2 regions of the Brenneria sp. L4-2C genome follow, and region 2 is predicted to be linked to the other one. Evidence: predicted binding sites of a transcription regulator. Region 2 holds the regulator's gene; the other holds the start of a gene.
What was found. Region 2 encodes PhoB, which activates phosphate uptake and scavenging genes when phosphate is short. Its sites were predicted from a motif close to CTGTCATAAAACTGNCNNAT; they were not measured.
Positions count from the first base shown of each region.

Region 1 (8,030 bases), on a different contig from region 2:
ATCACAACGATATATTTTAACAAAACGGCATAGGAAATAATCAGATCCTTGGGTAGCTAACATCTTGATTCTTCCATTAAAGACCTATTTTCAATCCTGTCAATATTATGGGGTAGTTTAGTAGAAAGCCCTTACATTTACCGCAAAGATGCCGTGTTTATGCTTCAAATAAGCGCACTAAGGCAGAGAAAGTCGTCTAATGCGTCGATTTTCCTGTAGCTGTAGAAAAAAGAGACATTCCTCTTCTACAATAAAAGTGAGGGGAGCGGCCTGTCTGACCCTCTCAGGGGAGAAATAACAATGGGGTTAACCGTGATGCGTTAGTCGTCCGGTCACACGATAAAATCACGTGAAGAACGTGTGGCATAAATATTCGCAGAAGTGCCGTGGGTTTATACCAGGGTCGCTGACGAATATGACTCTTACCGGGAGGGAAGCATGATCAGTACATTTGCGCTTTTCTGGGCTTTATGTGTTGTCTGCATCATCAATATGGCGCGATATTATTCCTCATTACGTGTATTACTTCTGGTATTACGTGATTGCGATCCGTTGCTTTATCAGTACGTGGATGGCGGAGGATTCTTCACATCACATGGTCAGCCAAGCAAACAAATCAGATTGGTGCGCTATATTTACGCGCAGCGTTATCTTGAGCACCACGATCCTGAATTTGTGCGCCGCTGCGAAAGGGTACGGGGGCAATTTCTGCTGACTACCGCGTTGTGTGGATTAGTGGTTATCAGCCTGATAGCGATGATGATTTGGTATTGAAAAAATGAACTGTATCGACAATAAAAAGGCGATCCGTTAAGAATCGCCTTTTTTTATGCCGCCGGCTTCCCGCCTGAACGGGAACGACGCCGACGGTCTTAATCAACCGCCTCGCCCATCGCTAGATCAGCTTTAACGCCAGCCAATACAGCGAACCCGACAAGACCAACGAAACCGGCAACGTCAGTACCCAGGCCAGCAGGATATTTTTCACCGTTTTCCCCTGAACGCCGCCGCCATCGACGATCATCGTCCCGGCTACCGCGGACGACAACACGTGAGTGGTGGATACCGGCATCCCGGTATAGCTGGCGACGCCTATCGACAAGGCGGCGGTGGCCTGCGCCGAGACGCCCTGCGCGTAAGTCATTCCGCGCTTGCCGATCTTCTCGCCGATGGTGGTCGCCACGCGCTTCCAGCCCACCATGGTACCCAGTGACAGCGCCAGCGCGACGGCGATGATGATCCAAATCGGCGCATATTCGACGGTCTGCAACAGATCCTTACGCAGATTGCTCAGATAACGTTTGTCATCAGCCTCGGTTTCCGGCAGCTTGATAATCCGATCCATGGTATCGGCAATGCACATCAGCAACCGGCGCACCTTGCCGCGATCATCCGCAGTTAACTGCTCGTAGCTTTTCAGGTTATTGAGCAGGCTCTGAGTCTGATCGATAGCCACCATGACGCGGGAGCTATCGCAGTAGAATTCCGTCGCGCCGCTCTCATCGGCCGGAATGGTTTTTTCCTCCGTCGGAATCAGCGGCGGCGACAGATCAATAACATGTCCCAGCGCGGCGCCATGCTGATGATAATATTCCTGTAGGTTAACCACTGAATCGCGGGTACGGCTAATGTCATAGCCGGACGCATTCATATTGACGATAAATCCGGCCGGCGCCACGCCGATCAAGACCAGCATAATCAGACCGATGCCTTTCTGACCGTCGTTGGCGCCGTGTGAAAAGCTGACCCCGATAGCCGATAAAATCAGCGCGGTGCGCGTCCAGAACGGCGGCTTGCGTTTGCCATCCTGCTTTTCACGATCGTTTGGCGTAAGGTGTACGCGTTTACGTTTTTTACTGCTATTCCAGAAACGACGTAATAAAAACACCATCACGCCCGCAATAACCATCCCCGCGATCGGCGACAAGATTAACGACAGGAAAATGCTGACCATTTTGGGAATATTGAGCGCATCCACCACAGAGGTATCCGTCAATAAGGCATTGGTCAGACCGATACCAATGATGGCGCCAATCAGCGTGTGCGAGCTCGAAGCGGGGAGCCCGAAATACCAGGTGCCGAGGTTCCAGATAATGGCGGCCAGCAGCATGGAAAAGACCATCGCCAGACCATGCGCCGAACTGACATTCAGCAATAAATCGGTAGGGAGCAGGTGAACGATGGCGTAAGCAACGCTTAGCCCGCCCAGCAACACGCCCAGAAAGTTAAAGATGCCCGCCATGACGACAGCGAACTGCGCTTTCATTGCGCGAGTATAAATAACGGTAGCGACGGCATTGGCCGTATCGTGAAAGCCATTAATAGCTTCATAGAACAATACAAACAACAAAGCCAGTATCAACATCAGGCCGGTGTAGTAATCCAGTCCGGCAAATAAATGTAGCATAAGCGTTAGGCCATTTAGTGGTCATGAACGCGGCGCATTATCCGCGACAAGCGGGGGCGGGGAAAAGAGAAAAATGACATTTTTTTGACTTGGTTTGCCACGGCGCATAGCAGACCTGATAGTTTATCGATAAAAATCATATAGTTATAGTTTTTTACCAAATAACGTAAATTGTTACGCTAGTATCTGACGGAAACGGACACTACAATTTGCCGCCCTGAAGACGCTCAGCGCGCCCTATTTCAGGCTAAAGATCACGCAAAACCCCAATCGGAGAAATCATTGTGGAACAGTTTGACGTTGTCATCATCGGCGCCGGCGCGGCGGGATTATTCTGTGCCGCACAGGCCGGACAGCGTGGGTTACGCGTTCTGTTGCTCGACAATGGTAAAAAACCCGGCCGTAAAATCCTGATGTCCGGCGGGGGGCGCTGCAACTTTACCAATATGTATGCCGAGCCTGCGGCCTACCTCTCTCAAAATCCCCACTTCTGCAAGTCCGCGCTGGCGCGATATACCCAATGGGATTTCATCAGCCTGGTGAACAGCCACCATATCGCCTACCACGAAAAAACCCTCGGTCAGCTATTTTGCGACGACTCGGCCCAACAGATCGTCGATATGTTGGTGCAAGAATGCGAGCAGGCTAACGTCACGATCCGCTTACGCAGCGAAGTGACCGCGGTGGAAAAAGCGGGCGACGCGTTTATCCTGCAATTAGCCAACGGCGTCGCGCTGCATAGCGCCGCGCTGGTGATCGCCAGCGGCGGCCTGTCCATGCCGGGTCTGGGCGCGACGCCTTTCGGTTATCAAATCGCCCGCCAGTTTGGGTTAAACGTGCTGCCCACGCGCGCCGCGCTGGTACCCTTCACCCTGCATAAGCCGTTGCTGGCGCATTTGCAGACGCTCTCCGGCGTTTCGGTACCGGCGACAATCGCCGCGGAAAATGGCGTAACATTTCGCGAAAATATTCTGTTTACCCACCGGGGGCTTTCCGGCCCGGCGGTGCTGCAACTTTCCAGCTATTGGCAGGCCGGCGAATTCGTCACCATCAATTTACTGCCGGATCGGAATATTGCGACGCTGATTAATGATGAACGATCGGCTCACCCCAACCAGAGCCTGAAAAACACGCTGGCGCAGTGGCTTCCCAAACGGCTGGTCGAGTGCCTGCAAACCCTGGGACAGGTGCCGGATGTCACGTTAAAACAGCTTAACGGCGCGCAACAACGGCAACTCGAGCAGAGCTTGGGACAATGGCGGGTTCAGCCCAACGGCACCGAAGGTTACCGCACCGCGGAGGTCACCCTGGGCGGCGTGGATACCCGGGAGCTGTCGTCAAAAACCATGGAGGCCGGTAAAGTGCCGGGACTGTACTTTATCGGCGAAGTGGTTGATGTGACCGGGTGGCTGGGCGGCTACAATTTCCAGTGGGCCTGGAGTTCAGCCTGGGCCTGCGCGCAGGCGCTGCCTTACGCGAAACAGAACCGTTAAGGGTTAAATCCCATCGCCGCAGCGGGAAAGGAGGAGATTTTACAGCAGCGACTTATTTGCATCGCACAATAAATAAGCAGTAAAAACAACTAATTTTACTGCTTATGCAGGCTTGCCAGCGCTGGCGACTCACGTATCCTCATCCAAGGTATTGGATCCGCGACAAAGGAGATGCGGATGATTTCCAGACATGGCAAGAAGCATAAACGTCATTGGCCGCTATTACTGACGGCGAGCGCACCGCTACTGCTTGGGTTGCTGTTTACCTTTGTTGAATCCCGGATAATGGTAAAACGAGACCTGGAATCGACGGCGCAAATCATTATGTTTCATGCCGATCACATCGCCGCCCAGGCATGGTCGATGGTGGACGAACTGGATCATTTAGCCGGTCAGCCTTGCAGCGCAATTCGTACTGACCTGCAACAGCTTGGCGCGGTATTCTCCTATTTTCGCGTGCTGGGCGTAACGCGCGACGCCAGGGTTTACTGTTCGTCGACGCCTCGCGATATCTCAATGCCGACGGACATCGCGCTGCAACGACTCATGCCGACGCCTGCGCCTGAACGATGGAGTCAGTCCATTAGAGGCGTCGCCAACGTAAAAGACCGGCCGGCGGTCGTCTTCGCGCAAACGCAGCCCCGAGGCTATGGATCTTATGTCGTCGTTGATGCCCGGCATTTCATTGATCTGATGCGCGCCGTCGGTCAGATGCGCAAATATCTGCTGACGCTGACCGTCAACAAGGGGCATCCCATTCAGGTTGGTCAGCCCTTCTCTCCCGCATCGGGTATCTTTCCCACCATGGAGTTGGTTCTCAAGTCAAATCAGTATCCGATCGCCATACGCGTAATGGCCCCGGCATCGGAATCAATAAAAATTTGGCAAAAAACGAGCGTGACCTTCCTCCCGCTCGCCATCATGTTGTCACTGATTTTCACCGTCATCTTATGGCGCAGACAAAAACGCAAGCGCCAGCGGCGGGATGAAATTTCCCGGGGAATTGTCAAAGGCGAGTTTTCCGTCTATTACCAGCCGGTGTATAACGTCAGGTTACAGAAATGCATCGGCGTTGAAGCGCTGCTGCGCTGGCGGCGCAACAACGGACAATGGATCAAGCCTGACGTCTTTATTGCGAGCGCCGAAACGGAAGGCATGATTATCCCCCTCACCCGACATCTGTTCGATCTCGTCGCGTCGGACATCGCTGGCTGGAAGGTCACGCCGGGATTCCATCTTTCCCTCAATGTGGCCGCGGAACATTTACAGCATCCGGATTTCGTCTCGGATGTCCGCGATTTCGCACAAAGGATTGCGGCGCATCGGTTAAACATCACGCTGGAGCTGACGGAACGCACGCTGATCGACAACGGCCCGGAGGTGATACAGCGCCTGCATCAGTTGCGCGAGGACGGACTCACGATATCCATTGATGATTTCGGCACCGGTCATTGCTCCCTCTCCTACCTGCAAAACTTCCCGTTGGATTTTCTGAAAATCGATCGGGGATTCATCCGCGCCCTCTCATCACCGGATGAAGAAGCGCCGATTCTTGACGCCATCATCAGCCTGAGCCATCGAATGAAACTGGGAATGGTGGCGGAAGGCGTCGAAACCACCGAGCAATTGGCTTATCTGAAACAACGCGGCGTTATTTGCATGCAGGGATTTCTTTATGCCAAACCCATGAGCAGCGAATCCTTCATCGTCTGGTTTCATTACAACCGCGACAGGTTGCCGGAGCGCGTTTTACTCAAAAAGGACGCATAAACAGAGGGGAGCCGATAGAGCAATGTCTACCGGCTACGGTTTATACATTCGGGGGATCAGAAGCGATAACCAACGCCAATATTGAACCCGTCGGCGCGCGTATCGTAAATTTTCGTCCCTTCATAACCCGCGTCGATCACCCAGTTATCCGTCGGCGCGATTTGAACGCCGAAGCCATAGGCAAAACTGGACTTATTTTCGCTACCAGAACGGCGGGAGACGATGTCGCCCTCTTCCCAACTGGATTTACCATAACCAATCCCCGACAAACCATAGATGCTGACGATATCGTTAAAACGATAAGACGGACCGGCCATCAGTGAATAGTATTTAAACTTATAATGATCGTTGAGTGAGTTCTGATAATACTCCGTCTCTTTTGCACTGACATACGTGAAAGAGCCGATAATACCGAGGGCGGAATCACCCTGATAATGGTACTTGGCCGTAATGCCTTTCAGGTCTTTAAAATCGTCAACCTTCGCTTGCGCATAGCCTAATGATACCGTCTGAGCTGCATTGGCAACCGACATTCCCATACCGCAAGCAACCAGAGCGGAAAACAACAACGCCGTTTTTTTCATCATCGATGACATCTTCCATGTTTGAACCATAGTGAACAACACAATGCGCCAACCAGGTAATAGTTGCGCATCGCACCTATTTTCTCCGCGTATAAAATCGCATTTAATAACAATTTCGTAAAGATGCTTACGTTTAGATTGCGATAAAAATACAGAAAAACAAATGCGTTAGTAAACAAATGGATAGAGAAAAACGAACACATAACGACCAACAAAAGCGCGGCTTTTGAGACGTTTCTTACGCTTGAAAAGCTGAAATCGACGCAATGGAAGACTGAACGCGAAAAACAGGGGAAAGACGTGAGGAAAAACGAAGAAAGGGAAATTGGTCGGTGAGAGAGGATTCGAACCTCCGACCCCTTCGTCCCGAACGAAGTGCGCTACCAGGCTGCGCCACTCACCGAATGCGGGCGCATATTACTGCTACCCTATTGAAGCGTCAATCTCTTTTTAGCAAAACGATTATAGCTGGCGGTAAAGTATCCAGTCGCCGCGCGATCCCCCTTATCCCCGCCCAGTCCATGCTGAAATGTCAGGAAAACGCGCTGGATGCGGAACCGGCGAACAAGACTTGAACGATACCATCGGTGACGCTAAGGTACTCACCCGTTATAACGCCTGGTTTCCTTATGATCACTATCGCTCTCATTGACGATCATCTTATCGTTCGTTCCGGTTTCGCCCAACTGCTGGCGCTTGAGCCGGATATGCAGGTTGTCGGCGAATTCGGCTCCGGCCGTGAGGCGCTGGCCGGTCTGCCGGGACGCGCGGTGCAAGTCTGCATATGCGATATCTCCATGCCGGACATTTCCGGCCTTGAACTGTTAAGCCAACTGCCGAAAGGCATGGCGGTGGTGATGCTGTCGGTTCACGATAGCCCGGCGCTGATTGAACAAGCGTTAAATGCCGGCGCGCGCGGATTTCTCTCCAAACGTTGCAGCCCCGATGAACTGATCGCCGCCGTGCGGACGGTGTCGACGGGCGGTTGCTACCTCACGCCGGATGTAGCGCTGAAGCTTGCCTCCTCGCGGCAGGATCCGCTGACCCGCCGCGAACGCCAGGTGGCGGAAAAACTCGCGCAGGGGATGGCGGTAAAAGAGATTGCCGCCGAACTGGGGTTATCGCCTAAAACGGTACACGTTCATCGCGCCAACCTGATGGAAAAACTCGGCATCAGTAATGATGTGGAGCTGGCCCGTCGACTGTTTGCCGATTGGTAATGCGTCCGATGCTTACCCGGTTGATCGCGTTTGTCGCCAGCTTTTTTATCTTCTCCGCCGCATGGTTCTGTCTGTGGGGCATCAGTCTGCATCTGGTGGAACGACCAGAGCTGGCCGCATTGCTGTTCCCGTTTGGTTTACGCCTGGGGTTGATGCTGCAATGTCCGCGCAGTTACTGGCCGGTATTGCAGGGCAGCGAATGGCTGCTGCTGATTTGGCTGGCGCAGGAAGTCGCCCTGCTTCATCTGCCATTATTGATGATCGGCAGTCTGCTGTCGCTGCTGCCCGTCGCGTTGGTCAGCCGCCAGCGTCGTCACAATGATTGGCATACCCTGTTGTTACAGGGGGGCGCGCTGATCGCGGCCGCGCTGTTGCAATCGCTGCCCTGGCTCGGCGACGGAGAAAACGCGCTGACCGTGCTGCTGTTGACGCTGACCGGCGGACTGACGCTGGCGCCCACCTGTCTGGTTATCTGGCATTACCTTACCAGCGCCACCTGGCTGCCGCTCGGGCCAGCGCTGGTTTCGCAACCGGTCAACTGGCGTACCCGGCACCT
Region 1 is NZ_JBEIAC010000015.1:40,191-48,220, reverse strand. It holds gene uspB (universal stress protein UspB) at 439-774, shown strand; gene pitA (inorganic phosphate transporter PitA) at 896-2,407, opposite strand; gene ABRZ26_RS18520 (BaiN/RdsA family NAD(P)/FAD-dependent oxidoreductase) at 2,692-3,900, shown strand; gene ABRZ26_RS18515 (EAL domain-containing protein) at 4,078-5,670, shown strand; gene ABRZ26_RS18510 (Ail/Lom family outer membrane beta-barrel protein) at 5,727-6,257, opposite strand; tRNA gene ABRZ26_RS18505 (tRNA-Pro) at 6,581-6,657, opposite strand; gene uhpA (response regulator transcription factor UhpA) at 6,884-7,474, shown strand; gene uhpB (signal transduction histidine-protein kinase/phosphatase UhpB) at 7,474-8,030, shown strand, end outside.
Region 1: a site for PhoB is predicted at 2,479-2,498, ahead of pitA (inorganic phosphate transporter PitA). Genes of this name have one in related genera too.

Region 2 (8,030 bases):
GAGATCACCCATGCGGCCGATGAACAGATGCGCGGCATTCATGAAATCAACCAGGCGGTCGCGCAGTTGGATTCGATGGTGCAGCAGAATGCGGCGCTGGTGCAGGAGTCAGCGGCGGCATCCGCGGCGTTGCAGTCTCAGGCCGACGATTTGACGGCGGTCATCGGCCACTTCAAAGTGTAATCATAACGCCCGCCGCGGCGGGCTTTATTTCAGCGTAAAATGGCGGGTTAGCGCTGGGCTTCTCCGCCTAGCGCTTCGATCAGATTGGCGATCAGCGCGGCCAGTTCACTGGTCATCAGAATAAAGTCGGCATCGAAACGCTGGGCAAAATCATCCCGATCGATATCGTCATTTTGCTCGCGCAGGGTATCGGAAAACTTCAGACGTTTCAGCGAACCGTCATCCGCCAGTACCAGTTGAACCCGTTCCTGCCAGTCCAGCGCCAGTTTGGTGACCAACTTGCCGGCTTCAATGTGAACGGCAATCTCATCGCAAACCAGATCCTGTTTTTTACAGCGGATAACGCCGCCATCTTCCAGAATCGCTTTCAGTTCCGCTTCATCCTGTAACGCAAAGCCCGCCGGCGGAGAGCCGGCGCGCACCCATTCGGTCATCGTCAGCTCGATTGGATTTTCCATCGTCAGCGGAACAACCGGCAAAGACCCCAGCGTCTTACGCAGCAGCGCCAGCGTATCTTCCGCTTTTTTGGCGCTGGCGGCATCGACCATGATCAGGCCGTTGACGGTATCGACCCACAGCCAGACCTGGCTGAAGCGGCTAAAAGCGCGCGGCAGCAGGCTGTGCAGCACTTCATCTTTCAGCGCGTCTTTTTCGGTTTTTTTCAGTTTGCGGTGTTGTTCCGCTTCCAACCGCTCGATTTTGGCCTGCAACGTTTGCTTAATGACCGGCGAGGGCAAGATCTTCTCTTCTTTGCGCGCGCAGATGATGATCTGGCCGTTGACGACATGCGTCAGCGCATCGCTGTGGGAGCCCATGGGCGATACCCACCCCGTTTTCATCATGTCCTGACTACCGCACGGCGTAAAAGCAAACGCGCTTAACTGTTTTTCCATCTCATCCGCAGAGAGGGCGATTTCCCGGCTTAAGCGGTAAATCATTAAATTTTTAAACCACAGCATGGTGTTATCTCTGACTGGGCGTGCCGGCTGGCACGCAGGTTCATTGAGGCAGCGGGCATAATAGCGAATTCGGCCGCTTTGTGTTGAATAAAATGAGATTATTCATTATTCAACGCGCCGACTACAGCGCGAACTCCGGCGCTAAGCGGCTGATACCTAAACCATTAATTTTTTCGACCTTGATCTGTACCGGAATACGTTCCTTCATGGCTTCAACGTGGCTGATGACGCCGATGGTTTTACCGGATGCGTTGAGGTTATCCAGCGCATCCAGCGCGGCATCCAGCGTTTCGGCGTCCAGCGTGCCGAAACCCTCATCCAGAAACAGCGAGTCAATGCTGGTTTTATTGCTCACCAGATCGGAGAGCGCCAGCGCCAGCGCCAGGCTGACCAGAAAACTTTCCCCGCCCGACAGCGTGCGGGTATCCCTGATGGCGTCGGCCTGCCAGGTGTCGATAATCTGCAATTTGAGTTCGTCGTTGATCTGACGTTGCAATAGATAACGACCGTGCAGGCGGGCAAGTTGCAGGTTAGCCAGATAGACCAGATGATCGAGCGTCAGCCCCTGGGCGAATTTACGGAATTTATCGCCTTTTTGCGAACCGATCAGTTCGTTCAGGCAGCTCCAGTCGTCATAGTGCCGCTGACTTTGCGCAATTTCGTTCAGCAATACCTGCTGATTCTGGCGATGGCGGTGGTCGGTGGTCAATTGCTGGCGTATTTCCCCCTGCTGCTGAAGATTGGTTTTTAACGCGTCGCCAAACCCGGTCAGCGCCTGCTGTATTGAGGGCAGGGCGGCGTCGGCCGCGAGTTTTTCCGGGCGCTGTTCCTGGTGCGCCGCCAGCAACTGTTCCGCCTGCTGATAAAGCGCGCGGGTTTGCTGCAACTGCTGGTACAGTTTTTCTTTCCAGTCGCGCAGTTCATTTCTTTCCTGCTCATCAAGCAGTGCGCGTTGGAATGCGTCTTCATCGGCAAAAATACTGCGCTGCAAAGCCTGGGTGAAATCTTGCGCGGCCTGTCGGCGTAATGCATCGACGCGGGTTTGCTGCTGTTCAATGCTGGTTAATTCGCCGGTGATGCGGCTCAGCGAGGATTCCGCCTGTTGGCGCTGTTCCTGCGCCTGCTGGGCGATCTGTTCATATTGCCGGCTGCGCAGACGCAGCTGGTTGCCGACCTCCGCGGTCTGTTGGTCGCCAAAAAGCTGTCGCCGCTGCTGCCGCGCCGTCGTCAGCGCTTGCAACTGAGATTCATATTGCTGTTGTAATGTCAGTCGCTGTTGTTCGCTTTCTTGCAGCGATGCCGTGAGGTGGCGGCATTCGGCCGCCAGAGCCGTCAGTTGGTTCGAGAGTTGCTGCTCCTCCTGTTCAATCTCTTTCCACTGCCGCCATTCTTCGCCGCGCTGCGTCAGCCAGAGGGATTGATCCGACGTCGCCGGCGCGCTCAGGCCGAAAGCGGTCAGGTTTTTTTCCAGCGCCGACTGATGCTCCGCCTGCTGCGCCTGCGTCTGTTGCAGGGACTGCGCCAGTTCGGTTTGCGCGGCTTTCAGCGTTTTCTGCTGCTGAGTGTTCAGCGCTATCTGCTGCATTGTCTGTTGCAGTTGGGTATTCGCCTGGGTCAGTGAATCCTTACTTTCCTGCCATTGCCGCTGTATCTGTTCATTTGCTGAAATTTGCTGTTGCATGCGCTGCTCATGCGCTTCGCGCTGCGCCAGCCATGCGGCGACTTCGGCGAATTGTTCGGGCGCGAAGTCCCCTTGTAAGCGCTTACTGACGTCTTGCCACTGTTGCAGCAAACGTTGCTCTTCCTCGTCGAGACGCGCGCGCGTTTGCTGTCGCTGCTGAAGCTGCTGCCGACATGCGGCCTGTTGCGCGTCGGTGCGCGCCAGCGCGCTTTCCAGCGCAGTAACGTCCTGCCGTAGCTGCTGCAAGCGTTGTTGCGTTTCTGAGGGCTGTATCGCCTGATAACGCTCAACGGCCGGGTGGTGCGTCGAGCCGCATAGCGGGCATTCTTCGCCGGGTTGAAGCCGTCGTCTTTCCTCTTCCAGTTGAACGATGCGCTGCTCCAACTGGTTATGTTTATCCAGATCGATCAAATGCTGATGGCGCTGTTCATACGTTTGGCTTTGTTGTTGGCGCAATGCGTCCAACTGTTCGAGCTGCGCCTGCGTTTGCGTCAGCTCGGTTTCCAACTGCCGCCGGTTGTCGTTCAGCCGCTTAAACAGCGCGCTGAGGGTGGCGAGCTGCTGACGAGCGGGACGCAGGGCGATGGACTGACTGAGTTGCTGGTGCAGATCGGCGGTGGACTGTTGCGCTTCCTGTTGTTGCCGCTGTTGCTGATGTTCGGCGAACCGCCGCTCTGCTTGATCGACTTCGCGCTGCCGTTCGGCGCGCTGTGCAGCCAGTTGAAGCGCCTGCTGATGAAGTTGCTCCGCCTGTTGCGCATAGTTCGCCTGCTTTTCTTTCAGCGTCGCCAGTTCGCCTTCCAACTGTTGCTGGCGCTGAAACTGCGTCCGCCATAGGGAAAGATTTTCCCCCCAGCGTTGATGATGCGGATGCTGCCGGCGATAGCGATGCAGTTGTTCGGTTCGTTGCTGTGCGAGCCGCTGCTGTTCTTCAGCCTGCGCCAGTTTGCGCTGCTCGTCCTGACGGCGTTTTTGCGCCTGTTCCAGCTCTAGCCGTTGCTTGTCGCTTTGTTGGCGCAGGCTGTCTATCTGGTGGTCCAGCGGGATGATTCGTTCGCGGATCAGCTCTTCCTGCCGTTGTCGCTCATCCGCGTGTTGACGCAAGTCCTGCAAGGCTTGCTCTTCCTGTCGGCGTAACGCGGTTGCCGCGGCTAGCTGCGTTTTCTGTTGTTCCAGCAGATGGGTCATAAGCTGAGACAGCGACGCGAATTCCTGCTGGTAACGCTCTCTGTTCTGCTGGAACGGACGGAGTTTTTCCGCCGGTTCATTTTGCGCCAGACGTTCGAGCCGCGGTTGCGCCTGTTGGATCGCCATTTCCGCGGCGTCGCGCCGCTCCTTGCCGGCGGCGAGCGATTGCTGATGCTGAGCGAGTTGTTCAAACCAACGCTGATAAGTTAGTACTTGCTCTCGCTCGGCAATGAGCGCTTGCTCCTGCTGCGTTAATGATGACAACTGCGTTTCCAGCGACTGGCGCTGCTCGTCATTCAATAACTCAATCCCGGATGCGCGCGCCTGTAGCGTATCCAACGCGATTCTGGCCTGTTTGTGGCGGTCGAAAACGCGCTCGGAAATCAGGCCGTAAATATCCGTGCCGGTCAGTTCTTCCAGCAGTTCGGCGCGGTCGTTGGCATCCGCATTCAGAAAGGCGGCGAATTGCCCCTGCGACAGCATCATCGAACGGGTGAATCGGCCGAAATCCAGTCCGGTGATTTCGGCGGTCATGCTCAGCTTTTCCGTGAGTTTTTCACTCAGTATTTTGCCGTCAGCCATCAGCGCCAGTTCCGCTTTCGGCGTTTGCAGGTTGCCGTCGGGGGAATTTCTGGCCCGGCGCTGGCTCCAGAACGCGCGATAACCGACGCCTTTGACCTCGAACTCCACTTCGGCCAGGCAGTCCGCGGCGTTGCGGGTCATCAATTCGTTCTGGCTGGCGGAGATGCTTTTTAACCGCGGCGTCTCGTGATACAGCGCCAGACAAATGGCGTCCAGCAGCGTGGTTTTCCCCGCGCCGGTCGGGCCGGTGATGGCGAACAGGCCGTTGCTGGAAAAGGGATCGCGGGTGAAGTCGATTTTCCATTCGCCTTGCAGGGCGTTGAGATTTTTTAATCGCAGACTGAGTATTTTCATTCGGCGCGCTCATCCTGTGCCAATTCTTCAATAACCTGATCGAACAGCACGCGCACGCGCTGTTGACGACTTTCCTCCAGATCGTCGGCCGTCGCCAGCCGCCGTTCAAAAACATCATGCACCGTCAGCTCGTTCAGCGTTTCCTTCTCCTGCCGCACGATGGTTTGCATGTGCTGTTCACGAGCTCGGCGCAACAACAGCACTTCGACGGGCAGGTCATCGGTTAGCGCCTGAATGCGTTTTTGTATGTCGTTGAGATATTCCTGCGTGGTGATTTCAATATCCAACCACACCGTTTTCTCCCCCTGATAATCGTGAAAGTCGGCGAGTTGGCGCTCTATATCGGCCAGATTGCCTTTGATCAACTGCATCGGCTGCGTCATGGGAACCGGAAGCGTCTCGATCGCCGGCGGGAGATCGGGCGTAAAACTGACCAGACAAACGGATTTGTCGCTGCCTAATTCGTCAAAACTCAGCGGAATAGGGGAGCCGCTGTAGCGAATATGTTCGCTTTTCGTCACGCGCTGCGGACGGTGGATATGCCCGAGGGCGATATAGTCCGCCGGCGGGAAAGCCTGCGCCGGGAACGCATCCAGCGTACCGATATAAATGTCGCGCACCGAGTCGGACGCGGTCGCGCCGACGGTGGTCAGATGACCGGTGGCGATGATGGGCAACGGCAGCCCTGCCGCCTCGCGTTTCCGGCAGGCCAACTGGTAACTCTGGTGGTAATGCGTGGCGATGGCATCCTGCAAGATCTGCTGTTTTTCATCGCCGGACTGGCCGGCCTGACTGGTGATCAGATCGCGCGGCCGCAGAAAGGGGATCGCGCATAATACGGCGCCGGGCCGTCCCTGACGGGTTTCCAGCACCATCACCTGTTGTTCGAGATCGCCGCCGGCGCTGGCGATGACCTGGGTATTCATGCAGGCCAGCAGATCGCGCGATTCATTCAGCGTGGCGACGGAGTCATGGTTGCCCCCCAGGATCACCAGCCGACAGCCCGTGCGCTGTAGCTCGACCACGAAGCGGTAATACATTTCCCGCGCATAACTGGGCGGCGAGCCGTTATCAAAGATATCTCCCGCGACGATTACCGCATCCACCTGATGCTGTTCGACCTGAGCAATCAGCCAGTGCAGAAAGGCCTGATGCTCGGCTGCACGGCTCTTGGTGTAAAAATATTGCCCCAGATGCCAGTCGGCGGTGTGGATAATACGCATGGAACTCCTTGAACGATAAGTCTTCGCTGTGGCATCTAGTATAAACAGCCGCAGGCGTGCCTGTCCTTGCGAATACCCGACTTTGGAAATCGGCTCGAAAATATGCTGCGTGACGTTGAAAAATGCTCCTGCATTTTTTTACTCGCCCCGTCCATGGGGCTCGCCCTGCGGGCCGTCACTGCGTGACGTTGAAAAATGCTCCTGCATTTTTTTACTCGCCCCGTCCATGGGGCTCGCCCTGCGGGCCGTCACTGCGTGACGTTGAAAAATGCTCCTGCATTTTTTTACTCGCCCCGTCCATGGGGCTCGCCCTGCGGGCCGTCACTGCGTGACGTTGAAAAATGCTCCTGCATTTTTTTACTCGCCCCGTCCATGGGGCTCGCCCTACGGGCCGTCACTGCGTGACGTTGAAAAATGCTCCTGCATTTTTTTACTCGCCCCATCCATGGGGCTCGCCCTGCGGGCCGTCACTACGTGACGTTGAAAAATGCTCCTGCATTTTTTTCATAAATCTGTCACAAAACTGACGCATAATGCTCTGCGCATGCTAACAGCGACGATGATTAACGGCAGGATAAACAATGGCAAGACGCATATTGGTCGTGGAAGATGAAGCACCGATTCGTGAAATGATCTGTTTTGTACTGGAACAGAATGGTTATCAGCCTGTCGAAGCGGAAGATTACGACAGTGCGGTCATGCAATTGTCGGAGCCTTTTCCTGAACTGGTGTTACTGGACTGGATGTTGCCGGGCGGCTCTGGTTTGCAATTCATCAAGCATATGAAACGCGAGGCGCTGACGCGCGACATCCCCGTTATGATGCTGACCGCCCGCGGCGAGGAAGAGGATCGGGTGCGCGGGCTTGAGGTCGGGGCGGATGATTACATCACCAAACCTTTTTCGCCCAAAGAACTGGTGGCGCGTATCAAAGCGGTGATGCGCCGCATTTCCCCGATGGCGGTTGAAGAAGTGATTGAAATGCGCGGATTGAGTCTGGATCCCTCCTCTCATCGGGTCACGACGGAAGATCTTGCGCTGGATATGGGGCCGACGGAATTTAAACTGTTGCATTTCTTTATGACGCATCCTGAACGGGTTTACAGTCGTGAACAGTTGCTTAACCACGTTTGGGGCACTAACGTTTATGTTGAAGATCGCACCGTTGATGTTCATATCCGCCGATTGCGTAAAGCGCTGGAAACCAGCGGTCATGATAAAATGGTGCAGACCGTTCGCGGAACGGGATATCGTTTTTCGACGCGTTATTGAAGGCTGCCGTAGCGGGGAAACATCAACGTGCTAGAACGTTTATCATGGAAGAGGCTGGCGCTGGAGCTGGCTTTCTTTTGTCTGCCAGCGCTCCTGTTGGGGTTGATCGTCGGCTATCTGCCCTGGTTTTTACTGGCAGCGGTTCTGATTGTACTCTGCTGGAACTTTTACAATCAGCTTAAACTTTCCTACTGGCTGTGGGTCGATCGCAGTATGACGCCGCCTCCCGGGCGCTGGAGCTGGGAACCGCTATTCTACGGCCTGTATCAGATGCAATTGCGCAACCGGCGACGGCGGCGCGAATTGGCGTTATTGATCAAACGCTTTCGCAGCGGAGCCGAGTCGCTGCCGGATGCGGTGGTGATCACCACCGAAGAGGGCGCCATCTTCTGGTGTAATCGCCTGGCCCAGCACCTGCTTAGCTTTCGCTGGCCGGAAGACAGCGGGCAGAATATCCTCAATTTGCTGCGTTACCCTGAATTCGCCGCCTATCTGAAAGGCAAGGATTTTAGCCGTCCGTTAACGCTGCAACTGAATAACGCCCATCACGTTGAGTTTCGCATTATGCCCTATTCCGAAGGGCAACTGC
Region 2 is NZ_JBEIAC010000003.1:267,454-275,483, reverse strand. It holds gene ABRZ26_RS07340 (methyl-accepting chemotaxis protein) at 1-183, shown strand, start outside; gene rdgC (recombination-associated protein RdgC) at 231-1,142, opposite strand; gene ABRZ26_RS07330 (AAA family ATPase) at 1,264-4,947, opposite strand; gene sbcD (exonuclease subunit SbcD) at 4,944-6,170, opposite strand; gene phoB (phosphate response regulator transcription factor PhoB) at 6,752-7,441, shown strand; gene phoR (phosphate regulon sensor histidine kinase PhoR) at 7,469-8,030, shown strand, end outside.